2 linked regions of the Draconibacterium halophilum genome follow. The protein of the gene in region 1 interacts with the protein of each later gene in a pairwise test. Links are inferred from orthologs where the notes say so. Each region holds a gene or a part of one and is shown on either strand. Other genes may lie near its edges.

Region 1 (10,080 bases):
TTTTCATGTATTGGATTCGCTAAAACACGAACCACTTGTTAAAAATAATTTATTCCAATTTCAAAAAATCTTTGAATAATTCCTGTGCTTCTTTCCAATTCTCTTTATTCACGCAATACTTAATTCTTGGAGCTTCAATTTCTCCTTGAATTAATCCGGCCTCTTTCAATTCTTTTAGGTGTTGAGATAAAGTTGACTTTGCAATTGGTAACTCATCGCTTAAATCGCCGCTGTAGCAACAACTTTTTTTACCCAGCAATTGCAAAACATACACACGTACCGGGTGCCCAAGTGCCTTGGCATAACGCGCTAATTTCTTTTGTTTTTCTGAAATGATTTTTACTTCCATGTATTTTTCACTGTTCGTTGTTCGCAAAATTACGAACTGTATTTTGGAATATGAATTTTTTCGGCATTAAATTACTATTTCTTTTATATCGCTTGCGACACAATATATTATTTCTACATTTGTATCGTGTACGATATTTACACAAAAGACATATAAAAACAATTAAACAATGGAAAACAATTTTTATCAATTTACAGCAACAAGTCTTCAAGGCAAAGAGCTAAGCATGGACAGCTACAAAGGAAAAACAGTTTTAGTAGTGAACACTGCCAGCAAATGTGGTTTAACTCCACAGTTTGAAGGATTGGAGAAACTTTACAAAGAGTACAAAGATAAAGGACTTGTAATACTTGGATTTCCGTGCAACCAGTTTGCCAACCAGGAACCTGGCGATGAAAAATCAATTTCGGAAGGCTGTTTGCTCAACTATGGAGTAACGTTTCCGATGTTCTCTAAAATTGATGTGAACGGGAAAAATACACACCCCATTTACAAGTACCTGAAAAAAGAATTGGGTGGAACACTCGGAAGCAAGATCAAGTGGAATTTCACGAAATTTCTGATCGATGCAAACGGAAATCCTGTAAAACGATTTGCACCTACTACCAAGCCAGAAAAACTGGAAAGTCACATCACAAAACTTTTGCAGAATTAAATGCTTTAACAATCCGGGTAAATTCTTTATACTATTAATAAACAGGAAAAATTGCTAATACAATGAAAAGATTAATTGCATTCTTTATGATCATGATGTTTTTTGTTTTTCAGGCGGCACCGTCCTATTCCTCAGAAACAAATAACGATAAGTCCGAGCTAAAAACATTTCACGACTTTGTAGTTAAAGACATTAACGGCAACGATTTCGACCTTGCCCAACTAAAAGGTAAAAAGGTTTTGGTGGTGAACACTGCCAGCAAATGTGGCTTTACCCCTCAGTTCGAGCAACTGCAAAAACTGTACGAATCGTTAGACAAAGAAGAATTTGAAATCATCGGGTTTCCGGCAAACAACTTTTTAAAACAAGATCCGGGTTCGAATGAAGAAATAATGGAGTTTTGTACAGCCAATTACGGTGTAACATTCCCGATGATGGAAAAGGTTTCAGTTTGCGATTACATATATACAACTTACCCACCCGATAAAAATAAAGCCGAAAAAGTTAGTACCGACGAGATTTACCAATGGTTGACAAAAAAGGAACTAAACGGAGTGGCAGACACTACTATTGAGTGGAATTTTCAGAAGTTCCTGATCGATGAGAATGGACAACTAATTGGTTCGCTGGCACCCAATGTAATGAGCGAAATTATAATGCTTAAAGAATGGCTTGAAGATTAACCACGAATAACGAAGTGGCTGTTGGTTATTTCAACAGCGACTTCATTTTCGATCTTTACCTGAAATATAAATCACATGGAATTCGAACAGCTAAAACTCCGGAACCAGCTTTGCTTCCCCATTTATGCAGCCTCGCGATTGATAACGCGTACCTACCAGCCACTGCTTGATGAACTGAAAATTACTTATCCGCAATACCTGGTTTTAATGGTGCTTTGGGAGCACGATTCGATGCCGGTAAATACAATTGCGAAAAAGTTAATTCTTAATACAAATACAATTACACCTCTTTTGAAGAGAATGGAAACCCAGGGAATTGTTAAGCGAACGCGTTCCAATACCGACGAACGAAAAGTAACGGTTAGCCTCACCGACAAAGGTCGTCAGTTACGTATGCAGGCAGCAGATATTCCAGAAAAACTGGTAGCCCAACTCGATACCGATAAATTCTCGATTGACGAATTGATCGACCTCAGAGAAAAACTCAATAACCTCATCAATTCTATGATCGATCGCTAATTCTGGAAAATAAAGTTCATCCTTTAGCATTTCCGTTCCGTGGCAAACATGCTTGACATAAATTGCTAAATTCGCAGTAAATTCAAATGCGAAAAAATGAATCAGCGAATACTTCTTTTTATTGTACTAATTTTTACCCTGCAGGCCTGTAATCCGGGAGCTTCAAAATATATTGCCAACAATGGGGCCATCTATGGCACCTACTACAGTATCAAGTATGAAAGCCCAGATGGAAACAATCTTCAAACCGACATTGATGAAGAACTGCAACGTTTGTCGCATATTTTTTCGCATTACGATAAAGAAGCTACCATCACAAAAATAAATAACAACACTCCTGTTGAAACGGAGCTGGAATTTATTACCTGTTTCTCGCGCGCAACGGAAATCGCAGAACTTACTAACGGTGCTTTTGATATTACTGCCGGTCCGCTTATTAGTGCTTGGGGATTTGGCCCGGAAGACCGGCAAAAGATGACGGATAAAAAGGTTGACTCGCTAAAGCAATTTTGTGGTTATGAGAAGATTCGTCTTGAAAACGGAAAAATTATAAAAGATAATCCACACATGACCATAAATATGAGTGCCATAGCCAAAGGTTACACCTGCGATCTTATCGGCGAATTTCTGCAAAACAAAGGGTGCCAAAACTACATGGTTGACATTGGTGGCGAGGTTGTGGCAAAAGGCATAAACGATAAAGGCAAAATATGGACGATCGGGATTCGCGAGCCCATTGAAAATCCGTTTGAGAATGAATTAAGTGCCGCATTAATGCTTAAAAACCGCGCTATGGCGACATCGGGGAACTACCTTAATTTCTATGAAGAAGATGGTAAAAAATATGCACACACTATCGATCCGATTTCCGGTTACCCGGTACAACATAGTTTGTTAAGTGCCTCGGTAGTTGCCAACGATTGTATGACCGCCGATGCGTTTGCCACTGCATTTATGGTGCTCGGAAAAGATAAAAGTATTGAAATAGCACGCCAGGTGCCGGGTATGGAGATATATTTTATTTATGCCGACGATAACGGAGAAAACCAGGTATATATGTCGCAAGGTTTTGATAAAATGCTACGTAAATAAAAAAGCCGGTTATTTACCGGCTTCTGTATCTGTTGCTAAATTAAGTGTCTTAAACTTCAGCTCTTTTCGTGCATCGCGTTGTGCAAGTTTGTCTTGCGTGGTAGCACAATAAACACCGTTTTTCTTTAGATGATTATTTCCACCTACGTGTGTATTTGGGAATTTTCCTCCTTTAAAAAAAACAATTCTTATTGCCATTCCCAGCATTCCTACTCCCAACAAGGCAACTGCCAATAAAACTACTTTTAAAATTTCCATATCCTTTTCCCTTTCAAACTATGCGTTGCAAAATTAAAGTTTTCTAAATAATTAACTCTATCTAAATAACTAATTTAACGGCAAATTGTTGCTGTTCATCTAAAAGTTTCGCCGTTTTCAAGTCTATTTTGTAAATTCATGAAAACAAAAAACAAACAAATCATGGAAAAACACATTAATGTAGTTGCAACGCTGCAGATTGTTTACAGCATTTTGGGGCTAATAATTGCCACAACCATCTTTATTCTATTTCACGTAATCGGCGATTTTGCAGATGATCATGAAGCTGAATTTGTTCTTTCAATCATTGCCAACGTTATCATGGTCATTTCTTTTATCGTATGTCTGCCCGGAATTCTTGCCGGAATTGGATTATTCAAACGTAAAGAATGGGCACGTGTGCTTACCCTCATTATTTCCGTTCTGAATCTCTTCAGTTTCCCTATCGGAACCGGAATTGGTGTTTATTCGATCTGGGCGCTGGTACAACCCGAAAATGTAGAAGCCTTTAAATAAATTCAAATACCAAAAGGCCCGACTATATTTCTTATTACTTTTACCTTCGCTTGAATAAAAAAATATGATTCAATACGAAATAAGAGTTAATGGCCGGGTTCAGGGGGTAGGATATCGTTATTACGTACTGCAACAGGCCAAATTACTTAATGTTACCGGTTGGGTGCGCAATACGGTGGATGGTGGCGTGCTGGTTGTGGCCCAAGGCAGCGAACCGGCCGTAAAAACACTTGTTGATTACCTTTGGGTTGGACCTCCACTTTCCCTGGTCAAAGGCGTACATCACTCCGAGCTTCAGGTTCTCGAAACTTATACTGATTTTGAAGTCAGGAATTAATAATTTCGCTCATTCTTATTGTTCTCACAACACCATCAAAAAATCTAAACCACAAAAAATTGGAAAAGAAGAACTACCACATGAGCCCGGAACAGTTTCGGGAAGAAGGCAAAAAAATAATCGACTGGATTGCTGATTATTACGAACAAATTGAAGATTATCCGGTTCTGTCGCAGGTAAAACCCGGCGATATTTCGAAATCATTACCAAATGCCGCTCCTCTGCGAGGGGAAAGTATTGATGACATGATTAAGGATCTGGATGAAAAAATTATGCCGGGGATCACACACTGGCAATCGCCAAATTTTTTCGCATACTTTAATGCCAACACTTCATTCCCTTCAATTTTAGGTGACCTCGTATCGTCGGGGCTTGGCGTGCAGGGAATGTTGTGGGCAACCAGCCCGGCTGCTACCGAAGTGGAAACCCGGGTACTCGACTGGCTGGCCGATATGATGGACATGCCCGAACAGTTCCGATCAACCTCATCGGGTGGCGGAGTTATTCAGGACACGGCATCAACAGCTGCATTAACAGCAATTATTGCTGCCCGCGAAAGAGTCACCGCATTTGAAACAAACGAGGAAGGTCTGCATAAAAAACTGATTGCCTATGTATCATCACAAACGCATTCATCGGTAGAAAAAGGGATAAAAATTGCCGGGATTGGCCGCGCAAATCTCCGTTTGATCGACGTAGACGAAAACTGTTCGATGCGCACCAACCTGCTCGAAAAACAAATAAAACAAGACCGCGCCAACGGACTCATTCCTTTTTTTATTTGCGGCACCATTGGCACCACCTCAACAACTGCTGTTGACCCGTTGCCAGAAATTGGTAAGATATGTAAACGAGAAAAATGTTGGTTTCATATTGATGCCGCGTCGCTGGGAACAGCCATGCTTTGTCCCGAATTCAGGCATTTGGCCGATGGCGTTGAACTAGCCGACAGTTATAGTTTTAATCCGCATAAATGGATGTTTACGAATTTCGATTGTAATGTTTTTTGGGTGGCAGATCGCCGCGAACTAATCAATACTTTTTCTATTCTGCCGGAATATCTGCGTAACAAAGCCACCGAATCGGGCGAAGTGTTCGATTACCGCGACTGGCATATTCAACTGGGCCGCCGGTTCAGAGCCTTAAAGCTTTGGTTTGTAATTCGGCACTACGGCGTTGAAGGGCTACAGCAACTTATTCGCGAACATGTTCGGTTGGCTAAAGAATTTGAATGCTGGGTAAATGAATCCGAAGATTTTGAAGTAGTTGTACAACCAACCATGAACCTGATTTGCTTCCGCCATAAATCTGATGATAGTTTCAACCTGAAACTTATGAACACCATTAACGAAGCGGGAAAAATCTTTTTTACCCACACAAAATTAGGCGGGCAGGTTGTTTTGCGCTTGAATATCGGACAGACACATATTGAATACAAGCATGTAAAAAATGCCTGGAATATTATTAGCTTAACCGCAAAAGAGCTGGAATTAAACACGTAAAATTTGCAGCAAATGCTTTAAAGGAATTGCTATTGTATTTCCTTTTTATAAAACTTACAAACTTCGGTCAACCCACATTTTTCGCACTTTGGTTTGCGAGCCAAACAAGTGTATCGCCCATGCAAAATTAGCCAGTGATGTGCTTTTGGCACCAAGTCTAAGGGAATGTATTTCATTAACTGCTGCTCGGTTGCCAAGGGCGTTTTTGCGTTAGTACTTAACCCAATGCGTGCCGCTACTCTAAAAACATGGGTATCAACGGCCAGTGCCGGTTTGTTATACACTACCGAAGCAATAACATTTGCTGTTTTTCGTCCAACACCGGGAAGTTTCTGTAAATCATCAACATCGCTTGGCACTTCACCATCAAATAACTCAATAAGTTTTTGTGCCATCCCAACCAGGTGTTTGGCTTTATTGTTCGGGTACGAGCAGCTTCTTATATAATCAAAAACTTCTGCCGGTTCTACCTCAGCCATTTTGTATGGCGTTGGGAAACGCTTAATTAGCTCGGGTGTAATCTGGTTCACTCGCTTATCGGTGCACTGAGCCGATAAAATTACTGCTACAATCAATTCAAACGGATTGCCATAATCGAGCTCTGTTTCAGCAATTGGCATTGCTTTCTCAAAATAATCTATGATGTATTCAAAGAGTTCTTTCTTCCTCATTGTTCAATTTTTTTCAAAAATAGATGATTTTTTCTCTTCAGGTGTAACAAAAATGAATTAGTGCAGTCTTATTAAAAGAATTGCTTAAGTATCGTTTCTCCCCTTTTTTTTGAAATGGTTTTAAGTAATAATTAAACAGCAAAATAAAAAGCCGGCTCCCACCGGCTTTTTCTATTTCGCATGTTATTAAAATCAAATCGTGAATAAAAAATGTTCAGAAATATAGCCTTCTCCTAGAAATCAAGCAGATAAATTCTATTTTTGTTTGAAATTGTGAAGGAGGAATCGTTTTGAAGAGAAGAATTTACTTTGTTGTAGTGGTAGTTGGGTTGGCAATTCTGGCTTTCAAATTACAGTCATTCGTTAGTACAGATAAGGCTGAAACACAAGAAACACAAGAGGTTGCTGTTGTTGAGCCGGTATACAATCCCGTTGTTGAAATTGAGAATACACTTACACGTTTTGATAGTTTACTGGATCAAAATTTAAAAGAATCCGGAACAGTTGGAGCTGCACTTGTTATTACCTACAAAGGCAAAATTGCCCTGGTAAAATGTTTTGGGGTTCGAAAAGCCGGAGAAAAAAACCGGGTTGACGCAAATACTGTATTTCGCCTGGCTTCCGTTTCAAAAACAGTAACAGGTGTTTTGGCAGGTATTCTTGATGAAGAAAACATTGTAAAGCTGGATGACCGAATTATTGATTACCTCCCAAATTTCAAACTAAAAAATGCTGATTACACCAACCAACTTACTGTTCGTCATTTACTGAGTCACACATCAGGGTTAATTCCACATGCGTATGATCTGATGGTAGAAGACAAAGTGCCGTTGGAAAAAATTATTGAGCGATTAGACCAGGTTGATCTCACAGCAGCACCGGGAAAACTCTATGGCTACCAGAACGTAGTTTACAGTATTTATGATCCAATAACCTGCGCAAAAACGCACCAATCGTTTGAATCGGTGATGAAAGAAAAGGTATTCCAACCTTTTGGGATGGCTGATGCTTCAGTAAATTTTAAAGATTTTGAAAACAACCACAACAAGGCTTATCCACATTACAACCGAGGTCACAACCGTTACAGTCCAATGCGCCTGAATGATCGGTATTACACAACTGCTCCGGCAGCCGGCGTTAACGCCAGCATATCAGATCTTGGAAATTTTCTGTGTGCTTTAACGGATGATAATTCAGAAATATTTGATATAAAAGCACGAGAAACAGTTTTTACTCCGCAAGTAAATTCGCCCTTAAAACGCACCTATTTCAGAAGCTGGGGACGCGATGTAAAATCAAAACGCTATTCTATCGGGTGGAGAATTATAGATTACAAAGGGCGCGAAATTGCCTACCACGGTGGTTACGTTTTGGGCTACAAAGCTGAAATTGCCGTTTGCGACCAGGAAGATATTGGTATTGCCATTTTGAGTAACTCACCAAACAGTGCCACTGCCAAAAACATCCCCACATTCCTGAATATGTTGTTCGATTACAAAGACAGCATGGCCTTACAAGAAGAACAAAAAGACGATTCTTCGCAAAACAAATCGTAAAACATGAAGCCATTTTTACAAGCTGAGAACCTCTCGAAACGATGGGGAGAGTTAATGCTTTTTGAAGATATTTCCTTTACTGTTTTTGAAGGTGCTAAAGTTGCACTCATCGCAAAAAACGGAACAGGAAAATCCAGCCTGCTTAATCTTCTGGCAGGAAAAGATTCGCCAGATGAAGGGATTATTACACTAACCAACGATGTAAAAGTTGGGTATTTCGAGCAAATTCCAGATCTGAATCCAAACAATACGGTTATTGAAGAGATTTTTGCAAGCGACAACGAAAAGATAAAAACAGTAAAAGCTTTCGAGTTGGCAGTAACCCAAAATAAGCAGGATGATATTACGGCTATTTCTGCAAAAATGGATGAATTAAACGCCTGGGCAATCGAAGTGGAGATTAAACAAATACTCACAGAGCTCAAAATCAATTTCCTGGAACAAAAAGTTGCTGAGCTTTCCGGAGGTCAACATAAACGTTTGTCACTAGCGAAGGTACTTATTAACCAACCTGATTTATTGATTCTTGATGAACCCACCAACCACCTCGATCTGGAAATGATTGAATGGCTGGAAGCTTATCTTGAAAAAACAAAAGCTACACTGTTAATGGTTACGCACGACCGCTATTTCCTTGATCGTGTTTGCAACGAGATAATAGAAATGGAGGACAACCAAATTTATCGTTATCAGGGTAATTACTCCTATTTTCTTGAAAAGCGCGACGAACGTATTGCCATGCAACAGGCCAGCATATCAAAAGCAAAAAACCTGATGCGCACCGAAATTGAATGGATGCGCCGAATGCCCAAAGCAAGAAGCCACAAAGCAAAATACCGTGTTGATTCTTTTTATGATCTGAAAGACAAAGCCTCGCAAAATATTCGCGACGATAAAGTTGACATGAGTGTGAAATCAGCACGATTGGGTAAAAAGATTGTAGAACTCGACCATGTTTCCAAATCATTCCCTGGCGTAAAATTAATTGAAGATTTTTCATATAAATTTCAACGTTTCGAGAAAGTGGGAATTGTTGGTAAAAATGGTACCGGAAAATCTACTTTTCTGAACCTGTTAACCCAAGCGCTAACTCCCGATTCCGGTGCAATTGAAATTGGGCAGACCATAAAATTTGGTTACTACCGGCAAGAAGGAATTGCATTCGATCCGCAGGAAAAAGTAATTGAAGCCGTGCAGAAAATTGCTGAGTTTATCCATTTTGAAGATGGCTCGAAGATGAGCGCTACACAAATGCTCACCCGTTTTCTTTTTCCGCCCGAAACACAATACAATTACATTGAAAAGTTAAGCGGTGGAGAACAGCGAAGGTTATACCTTTGTACGGTTCTCATGCAAAATCCCAACTTCCTGATACTTGATGAGCCTACCAACGATTTGGATATTATGACATTGAATGTGCTGGAAGATTACCTTCAGTCGTTTGAAGGTTGTGTTGTGGTAGTATCGCACGACCGTTTTTTTATGGATAAGATAGTGGATCACCTTTTTGTATTTGAAGGCGAAGGAGAAATTACTGATTTCCCGGGGAATTATACCGTTTATCGTAACCACGTTGAAGAAGAGCAGCAACAAAAAGCAAAAGCTGATGCTAAAATTAAAGCTAATGCTAAAGCACAAACTGAAATTGCAGCAAAGCCGTCTCAATCACAAACGAAAAAGAAACTATCTTACAACGAAAAACGAGAGTTTGAGCAACTGGAAAACCAAATTCCTGAACTTGAAGAACAAATAAGTGAACTGGATAAGCTACTCAATTCCGGTAATCTTAACCACGACGAATTATACGAAAAGTCGTTGCAACTTGACGATATGAAATCGCAACTCGATGAAAAGGAATTAAGATGGCTCGAATTAAGTGAGCTGGGTTTAAAAAAATAGGTTTAAATATCTTCGAACTCTACATTGGTGTAGTCTTTTACCG
Region 2 (10,295 bases), 310 kb from region 1 along the record:
TGCACAAAAATGCGTTTGTGGTTGTTCATTCGCGTACAAACTTATCAGCATATTTAAAGTGGCTTTCGAAAGGGAATAGGCATTCCATCCCCGTGCACCGCTTACCGATGCCCCGGACGAAATGGCGACTATCCGGCTGATATCTTCCAATTCAGTAAAAAGGGTGTCAATAATGATCTTATTCGACCAGACATTTACATCCATCACTTTTTTAATTTCTTCCAGGCTGGTTTCTTTCATGTCTTTAATGTCATTCAGCATTCCTGCATTTAAGATCACAAGATCAAACTTATCTGTCTCCCTTAAAAACTCAGCAAGGTTATTTCTTAAATCATCAAAATCAGAAATGTCTTGTGACAGGAAGGCGAAGTTATCGAAACTATTCAATTCGGTATTCGAACGCCGGCTGATGCCATAAACGGTATGATTTTGTATTAAATAATATTTGGCCAATCCAAAGCCCAATCCAGAACTGGTTCCGGTAATCAATATTTTCATATGTTTTCGTTTTTAATGCAAGTGCAAGTTTGAATAATGATTTTTACTTAGGAAAATAAACCAAAGCCGGGCTTTTAACTGAATCCAGTAATTCAACGGTATGCGCAACCGAAAAATTTATGTTTTCGCTATCGTTGATCAATAGGAGCAGATGTCGGTTGTTTCGTTTAAAATAATTACTGATGGTATCGATAAAATCTTTGCCTTCTAAAACGTTGGTATTCAGTTTTGTTTCCGATAGGAAAAAGTCGGAAACAGTATCTTTCCAGGCAAGTGATTTTAGTTCCATAGTGGTATAATCGCCATTTAATACCACTCCAACAGCATCGATATTAAGTTTAAACTTGTCAAAGAAAAACTTAAGATCTGTAAGAGAAGTGAAATTATTCTGATCGAGGTTCAGAGGCATCAAAGCACTGATGTCTGACTTAAAGGTTTCACCCGGTGGAACGATGAAAGATGGTACGCCCGTTTTTTTAATTAAGCGCACAGCCTCTTCAGTGGTATCAAGCATGTCCTGATCCATTTCAGCATTAACTATGAGCAGACAGTCTGGGTTTTGCGCTAAACGTTGTTCGAGTTCGTCCTCAACGCTATTTTCCACAATAACCCGGTTGATCTTTAGCGGATAATTTAACCGCGATCCTTCTGCACTCAACAACTTATCTAATTTAATACTTGCCCGATTTTTCGCGTGTTTTATAGTTTCTGCATGACTCAGTGTTTCTCCGGGACTGATGCTTTGTGAGTCGGATAATGAACTGTATGCTCCCGGGTGGCTTCGCGGATCGATAACATGAAGAACATCTACCTCCGACTCTAGTTCCCTGGCCACCCGCAGGCCGTATGGGATGATTGATTTTGCAGAATTATTAATGTCGCTTAAAATAATTGTTTTCATTCGTTTGTATTTTTTTATTTTCAATGGTTACTGATGTAAATTGCATAATGCTGGTCTGGCTTATTAGAAAGACTTTTATTATGCTTTTTTCATTGTATCTTATTTTTGTTGTTTTGATTTTACAAATGTATGAGCCGGAGTTCCGTAGAACATTTCGGCGGCTTCCATAATGGTTTCTGAAAGCGTTGGATGCGGATGAATTGTAAGCGCTAAATCTTCGGCTGTTGCCCCCATCTCGATAGCCAATACAAGCTCGGCAATTAAATCGCCGGCGTTTTTACCAACAATTCCCGCACCTAAAATGCGCCCGTTGTTGGAATCAATCAGCAATTTTGTAAATCCTTTTTCAGCATTCATAGCAACTGCCCGCCCTGAGGCTGACCAGTTGAATTTCTCCACTTTAAAGGAGATCCCTTTATCTTTTGCTTCCTTTTCGGTAAGTCCGCAGGTGGCTATTTCCGGCTCTGTATAGATTACAGAGGGTAGAGCCTTGGCGTCATTTACAGCTTTTTTGCCGGAAATTACTTCAGCAGCTACTTTTCCTTCGTAGCTCGCTTTATGTGCCAGCAGAGGAGGCCCTGTTACATCGCCTATCGCATAAATATTTTTTTGTGCAGTTTGTTGTTTTTCGTTTACCTGAATAAACCCCTTTTCGTTTGTTTTTATTCCGGTGTTTTCAAGACCAATTTCTGTCGTATTTGGCTTCTGGCCTATGGCAACAAGTATTTTATCAAAAGTCTTTTTGTCGTTCTCTCCCTGCTCATTTTCCATTTCAACTTCAAGACTATCCTTTTTTGCCTTGATATTTTTTACTTTGGTTTGGAGCAGTAATTGCTGAAATGTATGCTTGCTGGCTTTTTTGTATTCTTTAACCAGGTCGCTGTCTGTTCCCGGCATCAAATCCTTGGTAAGCTCAACCAAAGTAACCTGCGAGCCCAAGGCATGGTAAATACTCGACATTTCGAGGCCGATATAACTCCCACCGATTACCAGGAGCTTGTTGGGCATATCTTCCAGATTTAGAGATTCTGCTGAATGCATAATGCGTGAATCACTGGTGTTGATGTTGGGTAAAGTTACCGGACTTGCCCCCGTTGAAATAATGGCATTTTCGAAAATAATCTGTTTTTTATTTGAATCATCGTCTGTAATTTCAATACGATTATCGTCCAGAAATTTTGCTTTCCCGCGGATGTAGTTAATTTTTCGTGCTTTTACCAATTGTCCCAATCCTGAGGTGAGTTTTTTTACCACTTCGTTTTTCCATTCTCTTATTTTGTCAATCTTTATATGTACTTTATCAAAATGAATTCCCATATCTCCGGCACTTTCAGCATCTGCCTTTATTTTGGCAAGATGTAACAATGCCTTTGTAGGTATACATCCGCGATACAGGCACACTCCGCCAGGATTAATTTCGGGATCGATAAGTGTAACTTTAAGCCCGAGGTCGGCAGCCATAAACGCCGCACGATATCCACCCGGCCCGGCTCCGATAATTACCAATTGATGTTTTTCTGTTTTGCTCATGTTTTTTCTGCTTTATTGTAAAATGTTATACGGATTTTCCAGCACTTCGCATATCCATCGCAAGAAGCGTGCGCCATCCGCTCCATCAATAACCCGATGGTCATAAGACAGTGAAAGAGGCAGGATTAATCGTTTTTTTGGCTGATGTTCATCAAAATAAACAGGTTTGAATGAGGCGCTTGAAACACCAAGAATAGCCACTTGTGGAGGTAGTACAATAGGAGTAAAGTTAGTGCCGCCAATACCTCCCAAATTCGAAATGGTAAAATTTCCTCCCTGCATTTCCTCGGGTCCCAGTTTTTTCTCGCGTGCTTTTTCGGCCAGTTCGCCAATTTCGCCTGCAAGTTGCAACAGCGATTTTTGGTTCACATCCTGAACAACCGGGACGAGCAATCCCTGTGGTGTGTCCGCTGCAATACCAATGTTAAAATAATGCTTGTATATAATTTTGTCGTTTTCCGTATCGAGGCTGGCATTAAATCTCGGAAATTTTTGCAAGGCAAAGCCAGCTATTTTTAGTAAAATAGCTGTTAGTGTTAGCTTTTTCCCCTGTTTTTCAAATTTCGAAGAATTTTCTTTTCTGAACATCTCGATATCGGTAATATCAGCTTCATCGAATTGTGTAACATGTGGGACGGTGCTCCACGATTGGCTCACATTTTTTGCTGTGATTTTCCGGATCGTAGTCATGTCCTCATTACTTGTGTTTCCCCACTTTGAAAAATCGGGTAATTCAACAGTCTGTTTCTTTTCTGTTTTGCCTTCCGTTTCGTTAGCTGATTTTACATCCTCAGCTGTAATCCGTTTTCCCGGCCCTGTTCCGGTTATTTTTGTAAGATCCAGATCGAGCTCACGTGCAAGCCGGCGAACCGAGGGTGATGCAGGTATATCGCTTAAATCTTTTTTATTGTCATCTGATTCTTCTTCAGATTCACTTTCTTGCTCTTCGTCCACGTCTTCGTTGGTTTCGGAAGTATCGCTTTCTGTCTCTTTTGTTTCTTTCTTATCTTTTGTTTCCTCTTCTTCTTCTTTGTCTTTCTCTTTTTTGTCGGACTTTGTTTCAATGATCATGATAACCTGATCCACTTTCACTTCGTCGCCTTCTTTTACCTTTATTTCATCGATTATGCCTGCAACGGGAGCGGGCAGATCGGTTGTTGCTTTATCAGTTTCCAATTCCACCAACGACTGATCTTCGTTTACCTCGTCGCCTTCAGAAACCAATATTCCTGCCACAACCGCTGTTTCAATATTCTCTGCAATTTCCGGTATTTTTATTTCTTTTTTCATGTTACAACTGTTTTGAATTCAGACTTTGAGTTTTCCTAATTTTATTGCCCGTGAGTTTTTGCCGAGGATTTATCGCTTAGTATTTCCAATTTCTTACGGGCAGCCTGTAATTTTTTGTCAGAAAATTTACCGGCGTCGTGCAAGCTAACCAATGCAGCCCAGGCAATATGCTTAGCATCGGTTTCGAAGTGATTTCGTAACTCTTCACGGTTCTCGCTTAATCCAAAACCATCGGTGCCAAGTGCTGTAAAACTACCCGGAAACCATTTCGATACCGATAACGGAAGCGCCTTTAAATAGTCGCTTGCAGCAACAAATATCCCGGGTTTTGTACCCACGCTTTCTTGTATCCACGATTTTTTATTCTCTCCCGAAATTCGATTGTTACGCTGTGTTTCGGTAGCATCGTCGTACAATTGTTTGTAGCTTGTTACACTCCATACTTCGGGGTATATATCGAAGTCTTTTTTTAGCAAATCGCGGGCTTTTAAAGCTTCGTTAAGAATAGATCCGCTTCCGAGCAAATGCAAATTATGTTTGTTTTTTGTACTTCGGCGGTATTTATATAAACCGTTTATTATTCCTTTTTCAACGTCTTTTCCTGCAGGCATAGCAGGCATTTTGTACTTCTCATTCATGATGGTTAGGTAGTAGAATATTTCTTCTCCCTTTTTGTACATTCTATTAATACCATCGCGGATGATTACGGCTATTTCGTAGGCGAAAGCCGGATCGTATGCACGAAGTCCGGGAATAGAAAGTGCCTGAATATGACTTTGACCGTCCTGGTGTTGCAATCCTTCACCAGCCAATGTTGTACGACCCGCTGTACCTCCTAGCAAGAAACCTTTGGCGCGGGCATCGGCAGCAGCCCAAATAAAATCGCCAACTCGCTGAAATCCAAACATCGAATAAAAAATATAGAAAGGAATGCAGTTTATTTGATGTGTAGAATAAGCAGTTCCCGCGGCAATAAACGACGAAATGGCACCGGCTTCAGTAATTCCTTCTTCGAGAATAGCACCATCTTTTGCTTCTTTGTAATATAAAAAGTTATCCCGGTCAACCGGTTCGTAAAGTTGTCCTTTATGGGCATAAATTCCCACCTGCCGAAATAATGAATCCATTCCAAAAGTACGCGATTCGTCGGGGACAATTGGTACTACTAGCTTTTCAAGATTTTTATCTTTTAACATTTTGCTGATTAATTGCACAGCAACCATGGTTGTAGCCACTTCTCGTTTGCCCGAGCCTTTGAAAAATTCGTCAAAAACTTTATTCTCCGGCAGTGAAATGTCTGGCGTTTCAGTCCTTCTTTTGGGGAGAAAGCCACCTAGTTGCTTTCGCTGTTGAAGCAAATATTTCATCTCGGGACTTTCGTCATCAGGTTTGTAAAACGGTGCTTTAGCAACTTCGTCGTCAGAAATTGGGATATTAAAACGATCGCGGAAAAGCATCAATTCTTCTTCGTTTAATTTCTTCTGCTGGTGTGTGATATTGCGTCCTTCGCCGGCTTCGCCAAGTCCGTAACCTTTTATGGTGGAGGCGAGAATTACTGTTGGAGCATTTTGGGTCTCCTGGGCTCTTTTAAAGGCATTGTAAACTTTTTGAGGATCATGGCCTCCACGGTTGAGTTTTTCAAGTTCCTTGTCGCTCATTTCCTTTACCATTTCCCGAAGTTCGTCGTATTTCCCAAAGAATTCTTCCCGGATGTAATCGCCTTTGGAAATCGAATACTTCTGCCGTTCACCGTCGACAAGTTCTCCCAAACGTTTTTTTAATATTCCTGTTTTATCTTTTTGAAGCAGTGCATCCCATTTCGAACCCTGTGTTACCTTTATAACGTTCCAGCCGGCACCGCTAAATGCCCCTTCAAGTTCTTCAATCACTGAACTATTTCCACGAACGGGACCATCAAGCCGTTGCAAATTGCAATTAACAACAAAAATTAAATTGTCCAATTCTTCACGCGAAGCTAGCGTTAGTGCACCAAGCGATTCGGGTTCATCCATTTCTCCATCGCCAAGAAATGCCCAAACTTTTTGTCCTTCATTGTCCAGCAATCCTTTATCTTGTAGATATTTATTAAAACGAGCCTGATAAATCGCCATAATAGGCCCAAGACCCATCGAAACGGTTGGGAATTGCCAGTAATCTTTCATCAATCGCGGGTGCGGATAGGATGACAAACCGCCATCGGGTTTTAGTTCTTTTCTAAAGTTTTCGAGCATTTTTTCCGAAAAACGCCCTTCAAGAAATGAACGCGCATAAATTCCCGGCGAGGCATGTCCCTGAAAATAAATAAGGTCGGCAGGATCTCCGTTATCGCCACCTCTGAAAAAATGATTAAATGCTACTTCGTAAAGGGTGGCTGCCGATGCGTAAGTTGATATATGACCGCCAATTCCATCGTTTTTTTTATTGGCCTGAACCACCATAGCCATGGCATTCCAGCGAATGATGCTTTTTATTTTTCGCTCCAGATCTCTATCTCCAGGGTAGTCAGTTTCTTCTGATTTCGGGATTGAGTTAATATACGGTGTTGTTAGTTTTAGTGCTTTTGTAATTCCTTTTTCCAAAGCATGCTTTCGTAGAATATCAAGAATCTCTGTAACGCGTTCATCATCATCATTTTTGATAAGGTATTCTAATGAATCGAGCCATTCCTGATTTTCAAATGCTCTTATTTTGTTCGTATTTTTTGTAGTCATAAGCCAATTTTTATGCTACACAATTAATCGCAACAGCCATTCCATAATATGCGCACAAGGTTTAATACCATTGCATTAAGCTGTAAACACGGCTTACTGCAGATAATATGTTTTTAACCGCCTGATTTGTGATTGTTTTGCTGGGGAAAACAAGCGACAGATGAGGAAGATTCTCCCCATAAAAAGGCGCTCCATAAGTGTGATAAACTGAGATTGCCACATTTGATTGGGCGGTAAGATTTGATAGAAGTGTTGAAAAATTGGAGCTCTTTCGATCAGCGTGTTATGTGTGATTTTTTATTGGGCTCGTGTCTTTTAATTAGAGCGAAATAAGTTGGTTTTTGAAAGCATAAATAACCAGGTTAACCGTGTTGAAAGTCGCTGTTTTTTGGAAGAGGTTACTTTTATGTTTCTCTACTGTTTTAGGGCTCAAATTTATTAATTCTGCAATTTGCTCATTGTTAAGTCCTTTGCAAATTAGATTTAAGATTTCTTTTTCGCGCGAAGTGAGATTGGATAATAGCTGTTCGCCCAACTTTCGTTCTTTGTCTTTGTATAAATTGCGAGAGATTACTTTTATGATTTCCGAGGAGAAATAGCTTCCTCCATCAGCAACTTTTTTTATGGCTTTTTCAAAATCTTCAATGTTCGAGCGTTTTAGCATGTAACCTTCTACTCCGGCTGATATCATTTGCTCAATGTATTCATCATCGGCAAAAGAAGTCAATGCAATTACTTTTATATCAGGATACTTTTGCAGTGCTTGTTTGGTTGCTTCAATACCGTTCATTTTTGGCATATTAATATCCATAAAAACTATGTCTGGTGCTTCATTTTCAATAAGTCCCAAAAATTCCTGACCATTTGCTGCCTGTCCTACAACTGATACGAAGTCGAAATTGCGTAATAGTAGTATCAACCCATCTCTGAAAATTTTATGGTCGTCAACAATAGTAATAGTTGTTTTTTCCATGATAGTGCGTTATAAATTGAACCTCAGCATAATTTCCACTCCCTTTCCCGTTGCGCTATTAATCTCATATTTACCACCAAACGACTTCATTCTGTTGATTATATTTCGTAATCCCATTTTCTCTTCGTCAGATGTATAAATAAGCTCAGGATTAAATCCTTTCCCATTATCACGATACAAAATAATTACTGTCTTTTTAACTTGTTGAATGTCGATGTATAGTTTTGATGCGCCAGCGTGCTTGAGTGTGTTATTTATTAGCTCATTACAAATACGATACATGTTTAGTTCCATATTTGGGTCTAATTTCATTTCCAAATTGGTTGAGTTAACGGTGCATGTAACTTCCCCAACATCATTTATTCTATCGCATATTATTTCCAGCGATTTTATTAGTCCGTATTTGTTTAAAATTGATGGATTTAGATTGTTTATTGTGGCTTCCAGGTTTTCTAAAGCTATTCCCGATAGTTCCTTTATCTGAATCAGATTTTTATTTTCAGTTTTATTTGTGCAATCTTTTTCAATTAATTTAATATAAAGCGCAATACTTGATAGAATTGAGCCTAATCCATCATGTAAGTCTGCCGCTATTCTTTTACGTTCTTTAAGTTCTACTTCAAGAGATCTGATTGCTTGTTGTTTTTCAATAGCATTGTATGAACTGATTATCCTGTAAATTAAAAAGATAGATACTAATAACAGAAAAAAAGTAAGAAGAACGAGTGTAAATACTTTTTGATTGAACCTAAAATTTTCATTTAGAATATAATCATCAATTGTTTGTTGTAAATCTTGATAGGCAATCTGGAAACTGCGATAATTAGTTAGGATAGCCGGATCAAAAGTTTGCGCATTTTTTTGCAGTGCTACTGCTGTCTTATGCTGTAATTCTTCAACCTGATTCGTAACGGATTCAAGTGATTTCCGGAGTTCGAGTTCGCGGTTGTCTTTGTATTTTGCCTCCACAAGGGAGTCGAGCGAAGTGATGTATTTTTGGGTGTTTGTAAAAGAACTTAAAATAGCCGTTCTTTTTAGGGTGTCATTAAACAAAAAATAGTCATCTAAAAATATTCTACTGTGCGATATCTCAAGATCAATGTTTTTCGAGAGCTCCAGTAATAAAAGGTGTTTGTTGTCGGGCTGTAAATTTTTTATTGAGGTATAAATAATTCCGGTACAGGAAATTGTGGTGAAGATAATGATTGCTAATAAGACTTTCCCCCGGAAAATTATTTTTAAACCCATTCTGTAAATTCAATTATGCTTGGTTAAAGATATTCAATTGTATTTACATTTTGGTTTAAATCCCCCGCTGAAAAACTGCGGGGGAATATTTCTTGATCTCATTAAGCGCCGGGAATTCCTCCCATACCAAATACCATGGCAAGAAGTGCAACAGTTTCGATGATACCCATGGCGGCGATGTACATACCGGAACCTTGTTTATCATCTACAGCGAGATTTGCACAAGCGGCTGCACCCACTCTTCCTTGCATAATTGCCGATGCTGCAATGGCGATACCAATAAAGAACGCCCAAATCATTTGGTTGGTGTAACTGTCGGGACTCAGATTTGCTCCAATCATCGAGTTCATAAAAATCATCCCGTAAATTACCTGACTTAAAGGCATACCTACCATTGCTAAAGCCAGCGAAGGAAGTTTTTTCTTGTCTCTGATCGATTGTTTCCAAAGCCCTACAGCTCCCATACCTGCAATACCTGTTCCTATTGCCGAACCTACACCTGCTATTCCCAGAGCAATGGCGTGTCCGCCAAAGCCTGCAACTGTTGTTGCTAAAATTGTTGTTAAAGTCATTTTTATACTATTTTAAAAATTTCTATTGTTTGTTGTCCTTCAAATTGAAGGGTTTATATTCATTTCCTGAAAACTCAACTTCAGCATGGCCGGCATACTCAAGCATATTTAAACGCACGCCATGAACCAGCACGGCCATTGCAGCCAGAATCATATTTAGTCCGTGTCCAAGAATTAAAACAAGTACCGCTCCAATTCCGGAAACTACTGTTGTTATGCCATCACCAATAGCCATTTGATTAAAACTTGCAGCCATTAATACGGTTGATAAACCAACTGCATAAAGTCGGATGTACGAAATAATGTCGGAAAAACCATTAATTATACTCAGCGGCAAATTACCAATTGACGTAAGCATGCCTTTAAAGAAGCTTGTTCCCGGTTTTGAAAACAAAGCTACAAGCAATGCTCCTCCAACAAATAGCCAAAGCATTATTGCCGGTGCTTCAATTCCTAAAACCATTTGGTTTACAATTAGGTACAAGCCCCAGATGATTGCAACCCATCCGAGCTGAGCAATGGCTCTTACGCTATAATTGAATTTCCATGCTACCTGCAGGTGTCCAACGGTA

The links.
Region 2: the proteins of nth (region 1) and aceE interact in binary tests that used the Escherichia coli proteins (3 or more experiments, as listed by UniProt). The link is inferred for Draconibacterium halophilum from one-to-one orthologs.

What each region holds. Positions count from the first base shown.
Region 1 is NZ_CP048409.1:3,588,091-3,598,170, forward strand. Bases 4,762-7,757 are described here. They hold nth (endonuclease III), read right to left. Parts: upstream 6,583-7,757; coding sequence 5,941-6,582; downstream 4,762-5,940. Other genes in these bases: G0Q07_RS14575 (pyridoxal-dependent decarboxylase), read left to right, coding at 4,762-5,911; G0Q07_RS14585 (serine hydrolase domain-containing protein), read left to right, coding at 6,873-7,757. Also shown: G0Q07_RS14530 (thioredoxin family protein), read right to left, coding at 1-7; G0Q07_RS14535 (ArsR/SmtB family transcription factor), read right to left, coding at 50-349; G0Q07_RS14540 (glutathione peroxidase), read left to right, coding at 519-1,004; G0Q07_RS14545 (glutathione peroxidase), read left to right, coding at 1,067-1,687; G0Q07_RS14550 (MarR family winged helix-turn-helix transcriptional regulator), read left to right, coding at 1,763-2,206; G0Q07_RS14555 (FAD:protein FMN transferase), read left to right, coding at 2,303-3,298; G0Q07_RS14560 (hypothetical protein), read right to left, coding at 3,308-3,556; G0Q07_RS14565 (hypothetical protein), read left to right, coding at 3,719-4,072; G0Q07_RS14570 (acylphosphatase), read left to right, coding at 4,137-4,409; more of G0Q07_RS14575, read left to right, coding at 4,469-4,761; more of G0Q07_RS14585, read left to right, coding at 7,758-8,138; G0Q07_RS14590 (ABC-F family ATP-binding cassette domain-containing protein), read left to right, coding at 8,142-10,037; G0Q07_RS14595 (DUF3276 family protein), read right to left, coding at 10,040-10,080. UniProt on the Escherichia coli protein: DNA repair enzyme that has both DNA N-glycosylase activity and AP-lyase activity. The DNA N-glycosylase activity releases various damaged pyrimidines from DNA by cleaving the N-glycosidic bond, leaving an AP (apurinic/apyrimidinic) site.
Region 2 is NZ_CP048409.1:3,902,245-3,912,539, reverse strand. What follows is about bases 4,061-7,271. They hold aceE (pyruvate dehydrogenase (acetyl-transferring), homodimeric type), read right to left. Parts: upstream 6,931-7,271; coding sequence 4,261-6,930; downstream 4,061-4,260. Other genes in these bases: G0Q07_RS15835 (response regulator transcription factor), read right to left, coding at 7,250-7,271; G0Q07_RS15845 (2-oxo acid dehydrogenase subunit E2), read right to left, coding at 4,061-4,219. Outside these bases: G0Q07_RS15860 (SDR family NAD(P)-dependent oxidoreductase), read right to left, coding at 1-498; G0Q07_RS15855 (hypothetical protein), read right to left, coding at 542-1,399; lpdA (dihydrolipoyl dehydrogenase), read right to left, coding at 1,499-2,929; more of G0Q07_RS15845, read right to left, coding at 2,942-4,060; more of G0Q07_RS15835, read right to left, coding at 7,272-7,903; G0Q07_RS15830 (sensor histidine kinase), read right to left, coding at 7,913-9,151; G0Q07_RS15825 (V-type ATP synthase subunit K), read right to left, coding at 9,253-9,723; G0Q07_RS15820 (V-type ATP synthase subunit I), read right to left, coding at 9,746-10,295. UniProt on the Escherichia coli protein: Component of the pyruvate dehydrogenase (PDH) complex, that catalyzes the overall conversion of pyruvate to acetyl-CoA and CO(2).